DNA from 2 places in the Mesorhizobium sp. M7D.F.Ca.US.004.01.2.1 genome. Region 2 is predicted to be linked to the other one. Evidence: riboswitches for the same ligand, from Rfam matches in the RefSeq annotation. Region 2 holds a riboswitch; the other holds the start of a gene.

Region 1 (4,540 bases), on a different contig from region 2:
AAGATCGCTGGCCAGCAGCAGCACCGCGCCGAAGACGGCGCAACTGGCAACCAGGCGCAGATGCAAGGGACCCGCCAGCGGCCGCGACAGATGCGGGATCATCAGCCCGACGAAGCCGATGACGCCCGCGACAGAGACAAGGACAGCCGTCGAGAAAGCGGCGACAAGAAAGGTCGTCCGGCGCATCCGCGCCACCGGCACGCCAAGGCTTTCGGCGGCATTTTCGCCGGCCAGGAAAGCGTCGAGCCGGCGGTGGTTCCATAGCGCGTAAGCCAGAATGGTGCCCGCACCCAGTGCGCCGAGCCAGATATTGTCCCAGCGCGCCAGGCCAAGGCCGCCCATCGTCCAGAACAGCACGGAGTGGGCGGCGCGCTGGTCGCCGGCAAAGACCAGGTAGTTGGTCAAGGCGGTGAATAGGAACGAGACGGCGAGGCCGGCAAGGATAAGCCGCTCCGGGCCTTGCCCCCTCACCCGCGCGACCAGAAGCAGGACGACACCGGCAGCCAATATGCCGCCGGTGAAGGCCGCGACCGGCAACGTCCAGATACCAAAACTGTCGCCGAAGACGGTGATGACGGAAACAGCGCCGGCGGCGGCTCCCGACGATAGGCCGAACAGGAACGGATCGGCAAGATCGTTGCGGGTCACCGTCTGCAGAAGCGCACCGACGACGCCCAACCCGGCGCCGACGCAGATAGCCAGGATGGTGCGCGGCAGCCGCAGATCGACAATGATCTTGCCGACCGGCCCGGAGACGTCGTGCCCACTGAAGCCGATTGCACGGCCAAGCGCGGCAACGACGTCGGTCAATGGGATCAGCGTCGAGCCATAGGCGATCGACAGCAGAGCGAGAGCGGCGATCGCCGCCGCTCCCACCATCATGGCCAGTGCAAATGCCCTGTGCCGCAAGCTCAAAAGGCTTCCGGATGCATCGCCTTGGCGATCTTGTCGATCGCTTCGATGTTGGCGGGTCCCGGCGTCAGTTCGGCATAGCGCAGGGCGACGAAGCGCTCGTTCTTGACCGCGTCCGTCTCTTTCATGGCCGGATGCGCCTTCAGGAAATCGAGCAGCTTCCTGTAGCCGCCACCGTCCTGGTAATCGAGCAGGATGAGGAATTGCGGATTGCGCGACGCCACCGTTTCCCAGTCCGTGTTGCCCCAGCTGGTGTCCATGTCGGCCATGATGTTGTCGCCGCCGGCGGCTGATATCATTGCGCTGGGGATGGCGAACTTGCCTGCGGTAAACGGCTTGTCCTCGCCGGAATCATAGAGGAACACCCGGGTCCCTTTGCGGTCGCCGACCTTGGCGGTGATATCGGCGAGCTGCGTCTTCCAGCCCGAAACGAGCTTTTCAGCCTCGGCCTCCTTGCCAAAGATCTTGCCCAGCTTTTCGACGTCGCCATAGAGCAGGTCCATCGAGGCGGCCGGGCGGTTCTTGTCGAGATGAACGCAGCTTTCCGTCAGCACCAGCGTCTTGATGCCGTGCGGGGCAAGCGTATCGGGTGTCACTTCGCCGCCCGGCTTCATGCCGTAGTACCAGCCGGCGAAGAAGAAATCGGGCTCGACGGCGACGAGGTTTTCGAGTGTCGGGTATTTCGGCGCCAGTTCCGGGATCGAGCCCTGCTCGGCCTTGAACTCGGGACCGACCTTGTACCATCCGGTGATGCCGGTCAGGCCGACGATCGACGGCTGCAGTTTCAGCGCGAAAGCCATCTCGGCCATGTTGAGATCATGGATCACGGCGCGCTTCGGTGCGGCATCGAAGGTCAGCGGTTTGCCGCAGCTGTCGACGGTCACGGGGAAGGCCAGGGCTGTCGAGGCCAGAAGCGAGAAGGCAAGCGAAAAGGCAAGGCGTTTCACGGGGTGTTGCTCCTTTGTGGATGGGATGGGTCGAATACCGAATGGCTTCAATCAGGACGGCGGCGCGGCACGGTTTGGCACTTCGAACACCGTCAGTTCGCGGTCTTCGGTCGGATGGCGCAGACGCAGAACATCGATGCCGAAAATCTCGCGGATCAGTTTTTGGGTCAGCGCTTCGCGCGGCGCGGCGAGCGCTTGCAGACGCGCGTGGTTCATCACCACCACCTTGGTGGCGAACGGCGCGACCAGCGCCAGATCGTGCAGCACCGCGATCACGGTCATGCTAAGGCCGGCCACGAGTTCGAGCAGTTCGCCGCGGGCGCGCGGATCGAGATGGTTGGTCGGCTCATCAAGGAACAGGATCTTTGGCTGCTGGGCGATGGCGCGGGCCAGTTGGGCACGCTGGCGCTCGCCGCCCGACAGCGAGCCGATGGTGCGGCCAAGCAGCGGCAGCAGGCCGGCCCGGCGCAGCGCATCGACGACAATATCGCGTTCCTCGCTCCTGCGTCTCAGCCCGGCGTGCGGGACCCGGCCAAGCTCGACATAGTCGATCACCGCCAGCCGCGGATCGGGCTGGTCGGTCTGGCCGACAACGGCCATATGCAGTGCCCGCTCGGCGGCCGAAATCCTGTCCAGCCGGCGCCCAGTGAGCTTCACCTCGCCGGAACTCGGCCGCAGCATGCCCGACAGCATGCGCACCAGCGTCGTCTTGCCGGCGCCATTGGGACCGATGATGGCAAGGCGGTCGCCAGCGGCCACCGACAGGCTGACCGCCTGAACCAGATCCCGCCCATTCGCCATGGCGCAGAGGTCATGGGCTTCGAGGAGCGCTGCGGTCATCGGCTGCCGCCCGCCGGATTGCCCGAACCGGGAATGCGGGCCAGCGTCTTGCCGGCCAATCCCGCCGGACGCTGACCGGAACTGCACCAGCCATCGGCGAGCGACGCGTAGAGTCTGGCGAATCGCACGAGGTCGCCGACATCGGCGCGCGCGTCGATGGAGCCGAAGAGATAGGCAGCTTTACCGTGTGCCTGAAACGCGACGGTCAGCGGCCGCGAGCAGCCCGCCATGCAGGCCACGCCTTCGACCGCGAAGCCGCGCGCAACGGCCGGCTCATGCTGGGCCGAAAGCCGGGAGCGCAAATCGGTGCAAAGGTCTTCCCCGGACCTGACCCCGGTCACAAGGTCACAGCAAAGCGTGCACACGATGATGCGATGGATGGGATCGATGGAGCCGTCCAACTTTCCGTCACTTTCCAAAACTGGCGACGGAAGGAAGCTGGCGAGCCGGCCGACAAGACCGAGATTCGCGTTTCCTCCCGGCACACCCCGTCCGGTCAACTCATGCTGATGGCAGGTCTCCTGGCTCGCGGGTCGTTGCGCCATCCAGCCTTCCCAGCCTTGCCGGCCAGTGGCATTCATGGATTTTGCTCGCCGCTTACAGTTGCGGGGGCAGCCACGGCCTCGATCCCTGGGGATCTCACCGCGTTCCCTTTTCACCCCTCGCCTTTCGACTCGGGGACCATCACCGCCTCAGCGTAGTTTTGCGCCGATCGCATCGCAACGGATTTCTCGGATGGAGTGATGGGCCACGTGAGGGAGGCAGACATTGCACGCTCGCGGTGTGTAATAATATAACGTTCTATAAAGTGTCGCCTGGCGCTGTCAAGCGAAGCGCTTGACGTGCTGGGCCATATCGGTGCGCGAACTGCGACGGGATTGGCGCGGATTGCGCCGGATGCGCAATTTCGATCAAACTGGCCGCGCCAGGGAACGGCATCATGATCTGGCCAATGCGAGAAGAAAAATGAACCCGACCGAGAAAGCGCTGTGGTTCGTCGAGAGCCATCTGCCGGAAGCGATCTCGCTCGACGATGTCGCCCAAAGCAGCGGCGTGTCGCGTTTTCATGTGACGCGGGCTTTCGGCGCTGCCACCGGCCGCTCGGTGATGGGCTACATGCGCTCGCGCCGGCTGACCGAAGCGGCACGCAAGCTGGCCGGCGGGGCGCCCGACATCCTCAGCGTTGCGCTCGATGCCGGCTACAACTCGCATGAGGCGTTCACCCGTGCCTTCCGCGACCAGTTCGGCACCACGCCGGAACTGGTGCGCGCGCAAGGCACGACTAAGACCCTCGACCTTGTGGAGCCAATCCTGATGGACCATTCCCTGCTCAGCACACTCGAACCGCCGCGCTTCGAGACCAGCCGGCCCTTCCTTATCGGTGGCTTTGGCGAACGCTACAGTTGCGAGAGCAGCGCCGGCATTCCGATGCAGTGGCAGCGCTTCAGTCCCTATATCGGCAACATCCCCGGCGAGATCGCCGGCGTTTTCTACGGCGTCTGCCTCAACGGCGACGACGCGGGCAATTTCGACTATGTGGTCGGCGTCGAAGTGTCCGATTTTGCGGACTTGCCGAAGGAGTTCTACCGGGTGAGGGTGCCGGCGCAGAAATACGCGGTGTTCTCGCATCGGGAGCACATCTCGACAATCCGCCGCACGATCAACACGATCTGGAACAGCTGGCTACCCGCCTCCGGTCATGACATCGCAGATGCACCGGAATTCGGGCGCTATGGTCCCGAATTCGATGCCCACAGCGGCAATGGCGGGTTGGAGATCTGGGTGCCGGTCAAGGCGTAGGCGATCATGCCATTGGCAGCGCCGGCCAGCGATCGACTATC
Region 2 (4,540 bases):
TCGAGGGGGAGGGGGACGACGCCGCGGCCGGGTTCGTAGTAGCCAACTTTTGGGACCGCGACCGGCTCGACAGTTTCTGCCTGCGCCCCCGCCAGCCGCGCCAACCGATGCACCAGCGCGCTCATATTCGCCGGGCCGCCCTCGCGGAAATAGTCGAGCAGGCCGTCCAACTCCTCGCGCGGCAGCGTCGAGGCTTCAATCAGCCTTAGGTCTTCGTCGCGGCATTCGCCGGGCAGCAGCGCCAGTTTTATGCCGCGCTCGCGGGCGGTCGAGGCAAGCTGATCGCACCCGTAGCGCCACCAGTCGTAGCCGCCGAGGATGCGCACGAGGATGATTTTGGCGTGACGGGCGACGCTGTCGACCCAGAGGTCGACGGACATGGGGTGGCGCAGGTCACGAAGCGCCGCCAGCCGCATCGAGGGTAGGCGGTGAGCATCGGCCTTCCAGGCCGCCGCCAGTCCGGCAAGATCGCTGTCGGTGAAGGACAGGGCCACGACATCCGCCGGCGTCTGCCGCAGATCGACCGGCTCGGCGAGGTCGTCGAGCGAGGCGGATGTTGTGGTTAGGATGTGCATCGCAACCCGTGTCCGAAATCAGCCGGCAAGTATACGCTCGATCGCCGGGCGATTCAGCCCCTTCAGGCCGATGACGACGAGGCGCGAACGGCGGTCGTCCGTGGCGGTCCAGGCGCGGTCATAGTAGTGGTTGACGCGCGGCCCGACCGCCTGCAGCAAGAGCCGCATCGGCTTGCCGCCGACCTCGACGAATCCCTTCACGCGCAGCACGTTCTCTTCCTCGGCGACGGTGGCGACGCGTTTTGCCAGTTCGTCCGGATTGGCGATCGAGGCAATGTCGACGATGAAGGTGTCGAAGTCGTCATGCTCATGGTTGAAGGCGCCGTCATGATGGGACTTGCGGTTCTCGATGTCGTCCTCGACGGCCAGACCGAGCCCGAGCAGCACGGAGGGATCGACCTTGCCATGCGACGTCGGCACGATCTTCACCGCGCGGGCGGAGTGTTCGTTGATGATGGCGTTGGCGCGGGCGGTGCCGGCGGCGTCCATCAGGTCGCTTTTCGACAGGATGATCAGGTCGGCGCAGGCGATCTGGTCCTCGAACACCTCTTCGACCGGATCGTCGTGATCGAGCGTTTCGTCCTCAGCGCGCTGCGCCTGCAGGGCGTCCATGTCGTTGGCGACGCGGCCTTCGGCCAATGCCGGCCCGTCGACCACGGCAATGACGCCATCGACGGTGACCCGGCTTTTCACGCTCGGCCACTGGAAAGCCTGGACCAGCGGCTTGGGCAGCGCCAGGCCCGAGGTCTCGATCAGGATGTGGTCGACCCTCGGCGTCAGCGCGAGGATCTGGTCGAGCGCCGGGACGAAATCGTCGGCCACGGTGCAGCAGATGCAGCCATTGGCCAGTTCGACGATGTTTTCCTCCGGGCATGTGTCGATGCCGCAGCCCTTCAGTATCTCGCCATCGATGCCGATGTCGCCGAATTCGTTGACGATGATGGCAATACGCTTGCCGCCGGCGTTTTCCAGGAGATGGCGGACCAGCGTCGTCTTGCCGGCGCCGAGGAAGCCGGTGACGACGGTGCAGGGAACACGGGAGAGGTTCGCAGACGAATCTGGAGCGGTCATGGTCAGTCCTTCAGCAGGTCGAGGGGAGGGATGCGGGCAACGAGGCCACGCTTCAGGCTATCGGGACGGCCGCGCCACGGAATCAGGCCGTCCTTCGAGGTGGCGAAGAGTTTGGCTCCGGTGACGAGGTCGGCGCCGCTGGTCGCGGTCAGGTCGCCGAAGACGTAGCTCCAGCAACCGTCGCGCAGGATGGCGGCACTCAGGCGCCGCTTGCAATTGCCAAGGCATTCGACGCTGCGGATGCGGATGTTGTCGCCAGATGCGGCGCGGCGAGTGTCGTCCGCCAGCGATTCGCCGGCGCGGGGATGAGCGTCGGAGCCGGTTTCATCGCGGCAGGAGGCGCAGACGATGACGGTAACGCCGGCCAAGGCATCATCATGGCCGGACGAAACATCCGCTGTGCCAGCCGAAAAACTGCTGTCGTGGTCCAAAAATCGGGCTCCTTGCCCGGAAACCCGCCGGGCGATCGGATTCTACAGTCGCAGACGGCAGGTCTCCTGGCTCGCGGGTCATCGCCTTGGGTAGCCGCCTTCCCGGGAATTCCCAGTGGCTTTCGGCCTTGGCTCTTCGCTTACAGTTGCGGGGACAGCCGCGGATTTGGGATTTTGCCCCGCACCGCATTCCCTCTTAGCCCCTGCCGTTGCGGGCAAGGGACCATCTGGAACCGGATTTAGGCTTTTGCGGGCGGCGGTGTCAACGCGAGCTTACGACACGGCGATGTCGGCCAGCGCCGGGCCCAAATCGCCGGCGGGCGTCACTTCGATGCGCTCGAGACCCAGCCAACCCTGCATCTGCTTCAATTCCTCGAAGAGCTGAGCAGCGGTTTCAGGCGGCGCGCCGGGCTCGGCATAGGCTGCATGGACCCGCAGCACGCTTGCTGGGCGATCGGCCTTGAGATCGACACGCGCCACGATCCTGTCGCCGAGCAGGAACGGCAGGACATAATAGCCGTATTGCCGCTTGTCGGCCGGCGTGTAGATCTCGATGCGGTAGTGGAAGTCGAACAGCCGCTCCGTGCGCGAACGCTCGAAGACGACGGGATCGAACGGCGCCAGCAGGGCGCGGGCCTCGATCTTTCGGGGCAGACGGGCGTCTTTCTGAAGATAGGCTGGCTTGTCCCAACCTTCGACACGCACCGGCAGCAGCTCGCCTGTTTCGACCAGTTCCTCCAGCCGGCCCTTCATGTCGGCCGGCGACAGGCGGAAGTAGTCGCGCAGGTCGCCTGACGTCGCTATGCCATGGGCGCGGGCGGAAATGCGCAGCAATTCGCGGTGCGCATCCTTGGCCGCCGGCACCGGTAGGTCGAGGATCGCCTGCGGCAGCACGCGTTCGGGCAGATCATAGAACCGCTCGAAACCGCGGCGGTGCGCCGTGGTGATGCGGCCGGCCCAGAACAGCCATTCGAAGGCATGCTTGGCATGGCTCCAGCCCCACCAGCCGCCCGAGCCTTTCTGGCCTTCGAGCGCGGAAGCGGCAATCGGGCCGCGATCGGCGACCTGGCGGTAGATCTCTTCGATATAGGCGGCGTGCTCGCGGCCCCATTTGGCAAGCCCCAGATACATTTCATCGCCGCGCTCGGCGCGCTGCATGCGCCAGCGCATCAGCGGATATGTCTCGACCGGCAGGAAGGAGGCCTCGTGCGCCCAGTATTCGAACACCGTGCGCTTGCGCGTCACGGCCGCGTTGTCGAGCAGCGAGAGCGGGTAGGGGCCAAGGCGTGAATAGAGCGGCATATAATGAGCGCGCACCACCGCGCTGACGGAATCGATCTGCAACAGGCCGGTGCGGGAGAGCGTGCGGGCAAGATGCCGGCGGTCGGGGGTACCGGCCGGACGGGGATCGAGGAACCCCTGGGCGGCAAGCGCGATGCGCCGGGCCATGGGGAGCGAGATCTTTTCCTTCATGCAGGCATCACTTTGAAGTGTTTTGGCCGAGGGTCGGATGGGTGATTCCAGCCCATGCTAGCAGGGTTTTGGCGGCAACCATGTCAGGAGAGAAAAGTGGAGTAAAAAACGAAGGAAATCAAACAGGAGCGGATCGGACCAGTTTCCCCGGATATGCCGTCCAGGTTAGTGTTTTGAACAAGGTTTGACTTGCTTCGCTGGAAGTGCTGCGCTAACCCTCGCCGCGTTGCAGCATAGGCCCTTAAAACGGTTCAGCGGTTAAACTGTCACGCTTCCGCATTAGGGTCCGGTGCTGTAATCAACGTGGATTGGCGCCAACGGAAAGCCGAGCATGAACGCACTTCTAAGCTCATACCTGCCCATCGTCCTGTTCATAGGCGTGGCGCTGGTTGTCGGCCTGGCGCTGCTGGCCGCGCCCTTCCTGGTGGCTTACCGCAATCCCGATCCTGAAAAGCTTTCCGCCTACGAGTGCGGTTTCAACTCGTTCGACGACGCCCGCATGAAATTCGACATCCGCTTCTACCTGGTGTCGATCCTGTTCATCATCTTCGACTTGGAAGTGGCCTTCCTGTTTCCGTGGGCGGTGTCGTTCTCGAAGATCGGCATGCTCGGCTTCTGGTCGATGATGGTGTTTCTGGCGGTGCTGACCATCGGCTTTGCCTATGAATGGAAAAAAGGAGCGCTGGAATGGGATTGAACGACAGTTCAGGCACCCTCGTCGCGCCGAAGCCCAAAGGTATCATCGATCCCAACACCGGCAGGCCGGTGGGGGAGGACGATCCGTTCTTCCTCGAGATCAACAATGAGCTGGCCGACAAGGGCTTTCTCGTCACCTCGACCGAGGCGCTTATCACCTGGGCGCGCAGCGGCTCGCTGATGTTCATGACTTTCGGCCTCGCCTGCTGCGCGGTCGAGATGATCCACACTTCGATGCCGCGCTATGACTCGGAGCGCTTCGGTGTCGCGCCGCGCGCGTCTCCGCGCCAGTCG

The links. A riboswitch is a leader RNA that binds a small molecule or an ion and turns the genes downstream of it on or off. The one in region 2 is predicted to bind cobalamin.
Region 1: linked by a shared signal. The riboswitch ahead of EN993_RS11780 (DUF1636 family protein) and the one ahead of EN993_RS20875 (DUF1636 family protein) in region 2 are both predicted to bind cobalamin.

What each region holds. Positions count from the first base shown of each region.
Region 1 is NZ_RZRQ01000061.1:4,430-8,969, reverse strand. It holds gene EN993_RS11795 (iron ABC transporter permease) at 1-882, opposite strand, end outside; gene EN993_RS11790 (ABC transporter substrate-binding protein) at 912-1,859, opposite strand; gene EN993_RS11785 (ABC transporter ATP-binding protein) at 1,911-2,699, opposite strand; gene EN993_RS11780 (DUF1636 family protein) at 2,696-3,100, opposite strand; cobalamin riboswitch at 3,193-3,400, opposite strand; gene EN993_RS11775 (AraC family transcriptional regulator) at 3,666-4,499, shown strand; gene EN993_RS11770 (alanine racemase) at 4,504-4,540, opposite strand, start outside.
Region 2 is NZ_RZRQ01000161.1:3,513-8,052, forward strand. It holds gene cobN (cobaltochelatase subunit CobN) at 1-575, opposite strand, end outside; gene cobW (cobalamin biosynthesis protein CobW) at 594-1,646, opposite strand; gene EN993_RS20875 (DUF1636 family protein) at 1,649-2,077, opposite strand; cobalamin riboswitch at 2,116-2,320, opposite strand; gene EN993_RS20880 (winged helix-turn-helix domain-containing protein) at 2,351-3,550, opposite strand; gene EN993_RS20885 (NADH-quinone oxidoreductase subunit A) at 3,882-4,247, shown strand; gene EN993_RS20890 (NADH-quinone oxidoreductase subunit B) at 4,238-4,540, shown strand, end outside.